DNA from 3 places in the Stenotrophomonas sp. YJH_SMC_14-1 genome. Region 2 is predicted to be linked to each of the others. Evidence: predicted binding sites of a transcription regulator. Region 2 holds the regulator's gene; each other region holds the start of a gene.
The links. Region 2 encodes FliA, which starts transcription of late flagellar genes. Its sites were predicted from a motif close to TAAAGTTTNNCNNNCNNNGGCCGATAA; they were not measured.

Region 1: the regulator FliA is predicted to act here: its motif matches at 1,594-1,620, upstream of AC5P9P_RS18525 (methyl-accepting chemotaxis protein).
Region 3: the regulator FliA is predicted to act here: its motif matches at 2,037-2,063, upstream of AC5P9P_RS07755 (methyl-accepting chemotaxis protein).

Annotation. Positions count from the first base shown of each region.
Region 1 is NZ_JCAFVK010000011.1:37,184-40,456, forward strand. Features, by position in the region: gene AC5P9P_RS18525 (methyl-accepting chemotaxis protein) at 1-1,565, opposite strand, end outside; gene AC5P9P_RS18530 (arylamine N-acetyltransferase family protein) at 1,769-2,608, shown strand; gene AC5P9P_RS18535 (VOC family protein) at 2,674-3,045, opposite strand; gene AC5P9P_RS18540 (response regulator transcription factor) at 3,068-3,273, opposite strand, start outside.
Region 2 is NZ_JCAFVK010000015.1:27,775-31,047, reverse strand. Features, by position in the region: gene AC5P9P_RS20070 (protein phosphatase CheZ) at 1-352, opposite strand, end outside; gene cheY (chemotaxis response regulator CheY) at 352-744, opposite strand; gene AC5P9P_RS20060 (RNA polymerase sigma factor FliA) at 802-1,545, opposite strand; gene AC5P9P_RS20055 (MinD/ParA family ATP-binding protein) at 1,542-2,429, opposite strand; gene flhF (flagellar biosynthesis GTPase FlhF) at 2,416-3,273, opposite strand, start outside.
Region 3 is NZ_JCAFVK010000002.1:598,414-601,686, reverse strand. Features, by position in the region: gene AC5P9P_RS07770 (hypothetical protein) at 1-280, shown strand, start outside; gene AC5P9P_RS07765 (M23 family metallopeptidase) at 216-893, opposite strand; gene AC5P9P_RS07760 (L,D-transpeptidase family protein) at 898-1,860, opposite strand; gene AC5P9P_RS07755 (methyl-accepting chemotaxis protein) at 2,093-3,273, shown strand, end outside.

The DNA of each region.
Region 1 (3,273 bases), on a different contig from region 2:
ACGAAGCCCTGTTTTCCCTCCAGCGCGATGCGGCCGTGCAGGTCGCCATGTGCGGCGGCATCGACCAGTGCTGCCACTTCGGTTTCCAGCAGCGTTTCCAGCGCGCGGCTGCGCCACTCCACTGCCACGCCGAGGAAATGCCCTTCGTCGGTGATGGCATTGGCGATCAACTGGTAGCGGACACCGGCATGACCGATCTCGCGCTCCTCGCGCTGGCGCACGCCAGCCAGGCTGGCCAGTGCCGGATGCAGGCGTACCGCATCGCTCCCCACCAGATCTTCAAGCCGGAGTGCAAGCTGCTCCAGCAGCGCCGGATTGGCGTACGCCACCAGGCCTTCGGCATCGATCACCATCAAGCCGGCCTGTGCGCTGTCCAATGCCTGGCGCACGCGGGTGTTGCCGCGGGCCACCGCACGCTCGGTCTCGATGCGCGCGCGCAGGCGCTGCTGCATGTCGACCAGGCGCTGGGCCAGCTGGCCGATTTCATCGTTGGCGTTGTAGACCCGCAGGGTGGTGTCGAGGCGGTCGTCGGCGATGTCGCTGGCGAAACGCAGGGTGTCCTGGATCGGCTGGCGCACCGCACGCAGCACCAGCACCAGGCTGGTGATCAGCACGCCGGCCACCAGCAGCAGGGTCAGTGCGAACAGCACGCTCATGGTGCGCGCGCCGGCCTGCTGGCGTGCCTGCGCCCCGGCCAGCGCCGCCACCTGTGCCTGCTGGAATGCGGCCAACGCCGGCGCTACGCCCGTGGCGGTATCCAGCAGCGACTGCGCTTCCACATCCAGGCCGACGCGGGCAGCGGTATACCCCAGCAGTGCGGCCTGATACGCCTCCATCCCGGTGCGCAGGGTGTCCTGCACATCCGCAGGCAGGCCCGCCAGCGCGAGGTCGAACGGCAGCTTCTCCTCGCTGGCGCGGTCGGCGTGGGTGGAATCACCGTCGAGCAGCAGCAGTGCCTCCTGCCTTCGCATCGTCTGCAGGGACAGCGCCAGCGCGGGCCGCTGCTGCACATCCACCTGCGGCTGCAGGGTGTCGGCGGCCTGCTGCAGCTGCGCAGCGAGGCCGGCATCACCACGGCCCATCTCGTCGACCCGTTCGAACAGGGCGGCCACACCCTGCGAGAACGCGTCGGCGGCTTCGGTCAGCGCCTGCAGGGCCTTGCGCCGGCCAGCATCCATCGGCATCGCGCGCAGCGCCTGCAGATCGGTCTGCAACGCCTTCTGCGTGGCCAACAGCTGCGCGCGGTCGGCATCATCGAAACTGCGTGCATACTGGGTCTGCAGGCGACGCGCTTCGGCCACCCGCGTGGACAGGCTGGCAGCCAGATCGCTGCCGCGCTGGTAGCTGGCCTGGCTGCGCGCAGCCAGTGCGTTGGCACGGCCAGTCCAGGCGTAGACAGCAGCGATCGCCACCAGGCCCAGGCCGCAGATCCACAGTGTGGCCTTGAGCTTGTTGGCCACGCTGAGCCGATGTGGCTGCAGCCAGCGCAGCAGCCCGGGGGACGCCGAGTGCAACGCAGCAAGGCGCGTGCGCAGGGACCGGAGGTGGGGGACAACGGCCGACATGACAGACTCCAGGCGAAAAGACGCACCTGTATCGGCCTGACTCAGGACAACTTTAGCGCCTTCTTCGTCTGCGTCCCCCCATCGCTGGTGGACGCGGCCTTTGTACCGGGTGCAGGCGACGGAGGCATGACACGGCCGCCGCGCTTGACCTCAACCCCGGTTGGGGGAGCACAGTGGACATCCCTCCCCCGCCCGGTGTCTCCATGACGACGCTCGATGTCCCCCGCTACCTGCAGCGCCTGCAGCTGGATGCGCCGCCACCGCGGACTCTGGCCGGCCTGACCCTGCTGCAGCAGCGCCACAACGCACTGCTGCCCTTCGAGACCCTCAGCTGCCTGCTGCGCGATGCGGTGCCGATCGACCTGAACAGCGTGCAGCGCAAGCTGCTCGACGAGCGCCGCGGTGGTTACTGCTTCGAACTCAATGGCGGGTTGCTGGCGCTGCTGCAGGCATTGGGCTTCGATGCGCAGCCATTGAGCGCGCGGGTACTGCTGGCCGCCCAGGACGGCGAACTGACCGCGCGTACCCACCTGCTGCTGCGCGTGAACGTAGACAGCGGCGACTGGCTGGTGGATGCCGGTTTCGGCAGCCTGACCCCGACCGTGCCGCTGCGCCTGCATGATCCGCAGCCGCAGGCCACGCCGCACGAACGCTATCTGCTGCAGCGCCTGCCCGACGACGGTGATTTCGTGCTGTCGGCCGAGTCCAACGATGGTTGGCGGGCGATGTATCGGTTCGACCTGCAGGCGCCGGCACCGATCGACAACGTGGTGGGCAACTGGTACGTATGCACCCATCCCGATTCCAGTTTCCCCGGGCAGCTGCGCGCGTCGCTGACCGGGCCGGACTGGCGCCGCACCATCGGCAGCGGCAACTACACCGAGTATCGCCCCGGGCAGGCACCGGACAAGCGCCCGCTGCATGATGTGGGTGATGTTCGTGCCGTGCTGCAACAGCGCTTCGGCATGCAGCTACCGGACGACCCGCGACTGGACCCGGCCATCAATGACTGGCTGCAGCGCTCGCGCGCCGCGACCTTGTAGGGCCGAGCCCATGCTCGGCTGAGCTGGAGCGGCTGGGCCAACAGCAGCCGAGCGTGGTCCCGGCTCTACAGAGCTGCGCGCGCCTGCAGCGCAATGCGGTTGCCTTCGCTGTCGCGGATCTCGGCCACGCGCCAGTCGCCCGCATCGGCGGGTCCGAAGCACAGCTCGGCGCCCGCTTGCAGTGCTCGCTCCAGGCTCGCATCCAGGTCATCGACGCCGATGTAGACGCGCGCCCCCTGTTCGGAAGGCCGGTAGTCCGCGCCGAGCACCAGCGCAATGCTGGCACCGGCGGCCTCATCGGAGAACGGCAGGTAGGCCATCCGGCAGTCGTGCAGCACCACAGGTTCGTCCACCGCGACCTGCAGCCACCGCTGGTAGAACGTGATGGCACGGTCCAGGTCACTGGCCGGGATTTCCACATGCAGGATCGGGTTCACTGGCACTCCTTGCTCGGTCCACTCAGATGATGCGCAGGGTAATCGCCTTCAGCACCGCACGGGTGCGATCGCGGGTGCCCAGCTTGTCGAGTATGGCGGACACGTAGTTCTTCACCGTGCCCTCGGCCAGGAACAGGCTGCGCGCGATCTCCTTGTTGCTGTAGCCACCGGCCAGCAAGCGCAGGATCGCCACCTCGCGTTCCCCGAAGGTATCGGTGGGCGGTGCTT
Region 2 (3,273 bases):
CGTCCTGGCCCGGCTGCAGGCCTTCAGCACGCAGCTGTTCGGTCAGGCTGCGGCATTCCTCGGCCAGGTCCAGGGTGCGGTGCGTGGCCTGTTCGGTCATGGCCACCACGTGGTCCAGGCGTGCGCAGGCGTCGTCCAGCTCACCGGCCTCGCTGGGCACGGTCGGCAGCTCACCCAGTGCCTGCCCCAGCTCGCGGGCCAGCCGCGAGAGGCCGCTCATCATCGGCTGCGTACGCAGCGCGACCAGTCCGTCGATGCGCTGCCGCCAGGCGGCCTCGTCACCGGACTCGAGTGCGTCCAGGGCTTCCTGCAGGCGCAGGGCGAGGGCGCTCTTGTCGACCGTGGTATCCATCAGGCGCTGGCCGCCAGGCGTTCGAAGATCTTGCCGAGCTTCTCTTCCAGCGTCTGCGCAGTGAACGGCTTGATGATGTAGCCGTTCACGCCGTTCTGGGCGGCTTCGATGATCTGTTCGCGCTTGGCTTCGGCGGTGACCATCAGCACTGGCAGGGTCTTCAGCTTGGCATCGGCACGGATCGCCTTCAGCAGCTCGATGCCGGTCATCACCGGCATGTTCCAGTCGGTGACCACGAAATCGAACGGCTGGCTCTGCAGCAGCGACAGCGCGGCATGCCCGTCCTCGGCTTCGGCGGTATTGGTGAAGCCCAGATCGCCCAGCAGGTTCTTGACGATCCGACGCATGGTCGAGAAGTCATCGACGATCAGGATGCGCATGTTCTTGTTCAAAGCAGAGTTCCTTTGTTGTTCATTCCGGGCGGCCGGGGGCAGCCGCCTCGGGCATGTTCATTCTTCCAGGCCGGCGTCCGCCGCCTCGAAAATCTTGAGCCGGCCACGCAGGCGCAGCACCGCCTGGCCGTGGATCTGGCAGACCCGCGACTCGCTCACGCCGAGCACCGCGCCGATCTCCTTCAGGTTCAGTTCCTGCTCGTAGTAGAGCGAGAGCACCAGCTGTTCGCGCTCGGGCAGGTGGCCGATGGCCTTGCCCAGCTCGCGGCCGAATTCACCCCGCTCCAGCACCTGCTGCGGGGTCGGGCCGCCTTGGGCGACGGTGTCCAGCTCGCCCTGGTCCTCGATGCGCGACTCCAGGCTCAGCACCTGGCCACGTGCGGCGTCCTCCATCAACCGCAGGTATTCGGGCAGCGGCATCTCCATCGCGGCGGCCACCTCGGTGGCGCTGGCGGCGCGGCCGCTGCTCTGTTCCAGGCGGCGGATGGTGGCGGCGGCATCGCGGGCACGGCGGTGCACCGAGCGCGGCACCCAGTCGCCACGGCGGATCTCGTCGATCATCGAACCGCGGATGCGGATCGAGGCATAGGTCTCGAACGAGGCGCCCTGGTCGGCGTCGTAGCTGCGCGACGCTTCGATCAGGCCCATCATGCCGGCCTGGATCAGGTCGTCCACTTCAACGCTGGCCGGCAACCGCGCGGCCAGGTGGTGGGCGATGCGCCGCACCAGGTCCGAATGCTGGGCGATGACCTCGTTGGCCGCCGAGCGCTGGACTTCCCTGTACTGGGCTGCGCCTTTCATGCGGCCACCCCGCGCTGCTTGAGGATGCGCTCGAGGAAGAACTCGACGCCGCCACGCGGTTCGGTCGGCGCCTGCCAGCGTGCGGTGCGACGCGCGATCTCGGTGATCGCCAGCGCGGCCGGGCTGGACGGGTAGGCCTTCACCACCGGCTGCTGGCGCTGCACCGACAGGCGCAGCCAGTCGTCCTGCGGCACGCAGCCCAGGTAGTTCAGCGAGACATCGGCGAGGAACTTCTCGCAGACGCGGGTCAGCTTTTCGTACAGCACGCGGCCCTCGTTGGGGTCGCGCACCATGTTGGCCACTACCTGGATGCGGTCCACGCCGCGTTCGCGCGACAGCACCTTGATCAGCGCGTAGGCGTCGGTGATCGAGGCCGGCTCGTCACATACCACCACCACGGTGTCCTGCGCGGCCTGGCAGAAGGTCAGCACGCCGTCGGTGATGCCGGCGGCGGTGTCCACCACCATGATGTCCAGTTCGCGTTCCAGCTCGGAGAACACGTTGACCAGGCCGACGTGCTCGGCCGGGGCCAGCTCGGCCATGTGCCGGCGGCCGGACGCGGCCGGCACCACCAGCACGCCGTTCGGGCCTTCGACGATGACGTCGTCCAGCGAGCAGCGGCCGGCGACCAGGTCGGCCAGCGTGAAGGTCGGGTTCAGCCCCAGGATCACGTCGATGTTGGCCAGGCCCAGGTCGGCGTCCAGCAGCAGCGTGCGCTTGCCCATGCCGGCCAGTGCCACCGCCAGGTTGGCGGACACATTCGTCTTGCCCACGCCGCCCTTGCCGCCAGTGACGGCAATGGTGCGCACAGGGCCGAGCGGCTCGCTGCGGGTGGCCGACAGCGGGAAGGTCTTGGTCAGCTTGGCGTACTCACGCGACGGCATGGTTCAACTCCGGGTTGCAGGGCATATCGGCCGCGCGGCGCAAATCTTCAAGGCGAAGTACGAGATTGGCCGCACTGGCCCGGTGCAGGTCCTCCGGAACGTCCTGGCCATCGGTCACCCAGGTGATCGGCAGGGCGTGGTCCACGGCCACTGACAGGGCGTTGCCGAAGCGGCCGGTCTCGTCCAGCTTGCTCAACACCAGGCCCTGCAGGTTGGCGGCGCCGAAGCGGCGGACCACCTCGTCCATGTCGCCGAAGCTGGTGTTGGCCGGCAGCACCAGCAGGGTGCGTACCTGGCGGGCGGCGCGCAGCCACTGCAGCTGCGCGGCCAGCGCGCGGTCGCGCGGGCCCAGGCCGGCGGTGTCGATCAGCACCAGCTTGTAGTCCTTCAGGCGTTCCAGCAGCTGGTCCAGGTCGGTGCCGCTGTTGGCCTCGTGCACCGCGATGCCGAGCTGGCGGCCGTAGCCGTACAGCTGCTCGCGGGCGCCGATGCGGGTGGTGTCGGTGGTCACCAGGGCCACATCGCGCGGCGCATGCTTCTCGGCGAAGCGCGAGGCCAGCTTGGCGATGGTGGTGGTCTTGCCGGCGCCGGTCGGGCCGACCAGGGCGATCACGCCGCCTTCTTCCAGCGGGTCGACCGGGGCGATCGGCAGCTTGCGCGAGATCAGCCCCAGCATCAGGCCGCGGCCACGATGGGCTTCGGTCTCCAGCGGGATCTGCATGGCCACGTCGCGGGCCAGCCCGGCGTCGAAACCGTACTCGTCCATCAGGTCCAGCGCGGTGGCGCGCACCGGGCTGCCACGCAGGCGCTCGTCGGTGAAGCGGTTCATCTCGCGCTCGATCAC
Region 3 (3,273 bases), on a different contig from region 2:
CGACGCATTGCCACGCGGCCGCTCATGGGTGCGGGTAACCGTGCTGGAGGTGGACCCGGCGCTGGCCGATCGCGCGGCCACCGTCGAGCTGCAGCCGCCACTGGATCTGTTGAAGCTGACTGACCTGGATTATGTCTGGTTGTGGCCGTTCTTCTTCTGGAAAGTGGCGGCACTGCTCCTGTTGATTCCAGGGGCTGCCTTGGCGGTGTTCACGTTCACCTTGCGGCGCTGGCAGCACCGGGCTTCGAAGCAGGCGGATTCAGCAGTGGGTACGGATTGATCGATTCCCCCTTCCACCACTGCTTCTCCGGTCCCAGCACGTGCACCTCGAAATGCAGGTGCGGGGCCTCAGGGCTGGCGTTGCCGGTACTGCCCACGTAACCGATCACCTCCCCGCGTCTGATCACCTGCTTTTCGGTCAGGCCATCGGCATAGCGCTGCAGGTGCGCGTAGTAGTAGCACCAGCGTCCGCTGGGCTCGAACTGGTAGATCGTCAGGCCACCGCGCTCGCTGTCGAACAGTTTTTCCACCGTGCCATCGGCCACTGCCAGCACCGGCGTACCGGCATCGGCCATGATGTCGATGGCATCGTGCACGCGGCCTTCGCTGCGCGCATCGGTGAACGTGTCGCGCAGCTGGGAGGCCAGGACGCCCTGTACCGGCAGCAGCAGACCGGACGGCGCATCCGCAGCCCGCGCGGCTGACGGTGCGGTGGCGGCGGGGGCAGGGGCCGTGTCGAGCGGCGCTAGGGATCCCTTGGCCGGCGCCACAGCTGCTGCCGGTTGTGCTTCCGGCAGCGAGGCGGCTACCGGCTCGCCTGCATCGCGGCGCAGCCACCAGCCGGCCCCCAGTCCCAGCAGAACGCCCACTACGATCAGCTGCGAAAGACGCATCGGCTCACTCCTGCATCACCACGGGGACGGAGGTATCCACCGCATCGGCCACGCGCAGCGCATCCCAGTTGGTCATGCGCACGCAGCCATGTGACTCGGTCTTGCCGACATGGCCGGGCTCGGGCGTGCCATGCAGGCCGTAGTGTGGCTTCGACAGATCGATCCAGACCCGGCCGACTGGATTGTTCGGGCCCGGCGGCAGTGTCGCCTTCTTTTCGCCCTTGCGCGCATCCCAGAACAGCTTGGGGTTGTAGTGAAACGGCGGGTCGCGATACACGCCCAGGATCTTCCATTCGCCGATCGGCAGCGGATCGTGCTGGCTGCCGGAGGAAACCGGCACCTGAGCGATCACCTTGCCCTGCGCATCCAGCAACTGCAGGCTGGAATCGGACTTGTCGACGACCACCTTGGCCGCCTTCGGTAGCGGCGATGGTGCGATATTGGGCACCTGGATGCGGTTGCCCGCCTTGCTCAGATCCACGCCCGGATTGAGCAGCTTCAACAGCTCAGGGGATGCGTGGAAGCGTTCGCCCAGCGACTCTTCGACGTTGTTGAAGCCCAGCGATTTCAGTTTGGCCTGTGCGGCGGGGCCCTTCGGCACCGCCTGGAACGGCCCGGCGACATCCTCGCTGGTCAGCGTGTAGCTGGCCAAGGGGGTGACCGTATCAGCCTGCAGGGCCTGCCAGGTCGCGTCGTCCAGTTCACCGGTGACGGTCAGGCCGTGCGCCGCCTGGAAACCCGACACCGCGCGCCGCTGGTTGCTGCCCACTTCACCGTCGATCTGGCCGGGCGAGAAATTCGCACGGTCCAGCAGCACCTGGGCATGCAGGGCGGAACGTGCTGCGGTGTCCGGTCCGGCCTTCTCGGCGATGGGGGCGGGCAGTCCAGGGGGCGGTGCCTGCGCGAACGCCGGCGATGCCAGTAGCGAGAGAGCGAGCAGGGTGGATCGGTACACGGGTAATGGCATTGGGAACTCCAGCAGATGACGCCACCACCTTGCCTGCAGGCCGCGCCGAGCCACCGTGAAAGAGATCTGACGTCTGCATGAGCAGTCGGGTCGTTGCGCGACCGTCCCCGCGCGGGTGCCGCCGGCCAAGGGCTCACCAAGGTGAATGGTGCCCCACGCCATTGGCGGTTGGCGATCAAGATTGCCTGGCGGGCCGCCGATAACGCCACATCCCCCCGTTTTGGATGTACCGATGAACTACTTGAGGAATGTCAGGGTTGCCTGGCGTCTTGGGCTGGGCTTTGGCCTGTTGCTGCTGTTGGTTGCGGCCGTGGTGGCCACCGGCGCCACCGCCAGTGTCGTGCAGAAGCGCGCGATGCAGCAGGTGGTCGATGTCAGCGTGGCCAAGGTGCGCCTGCTCTCGCAGATGCTCGATGCCAACAACCAGATGATGGTCGTTCGCCGCGAGATGCTGATCCGCCAGGGCGATGACCGTGGCCATGATGAGCAGCGCATCGCCGATCTGGTCAAGCGCTATGAGGCCAGTTGGACGGCCTACCAGGCGCTGCCCAGCGACGCCGAGGGCAAGGCCATTGCCGAGACCATCGCCGCCAAGCGTGCCATCGCGCGTCCGCTCAACAAGCAGACCAGCGAACTGATGGAGCAGGGCGACTACCCGGGCGCCGTGGCGCTGACCCTGGGCCCGGTGCAGGAAGCCGCCAACGGCTGGAACAAGGCGCTGTCCGATGGCGTGGACTTCGAAGAGAAGGAAAGCCGTGAGGCGGCCGCCGAGGCGATCCGCTTGGGCGAGCGCAGCCTGCTGCAGTTGCTGGTGCTGGGCGGCGTTGCACTGCTGGTCGGCATCGCCGCCTCGGTGATGATCGGCCGCAGCCTGACCGGCCCGCTGGCCCGCGCGGTGAACCTGGCCGAGCGCCTGTCCAGGGGCCAGCTGGATCAGGAGTTCCGCCTCGGCGGCCGTGACGAACTGACCCAGTTGGGCGAGGCGATGGCCAGCGTGCGCCAGAGTGTGCAGGCGGCGATCGGCGCGCAGCTGCAGATGGCCGAACAGCACGAGGCGGGTGCGATCCGTTACCGCATGGACGCCAGCGCCTTCCCCGGTGATTTCGGCCGCATGGTGCAGGCCACCAACAGCCTGGTCGAATCGCACGTGCAGGTGGAACTGCTGATGGCCGAAGTGATGCAGCGCTACGCCATCGGTGACCTCAGCCGCGACCTGCCGGACTACCCGGGCGAGAAGGGTACGCTGACCCGCACCCTGGCCGCAGTGAAGCAGAGCCTGATGGCGATCAACGCGCAGATCGATGCACTGGCCCGGGCCGCGCGCGCCGGTGATTTCAGCATGCGTGGCGATGCCGCTGCGTTCCAGTTCCAGTTCAAGGCGATGGTCGAGCATCTCAACGGCATGATGGCCAG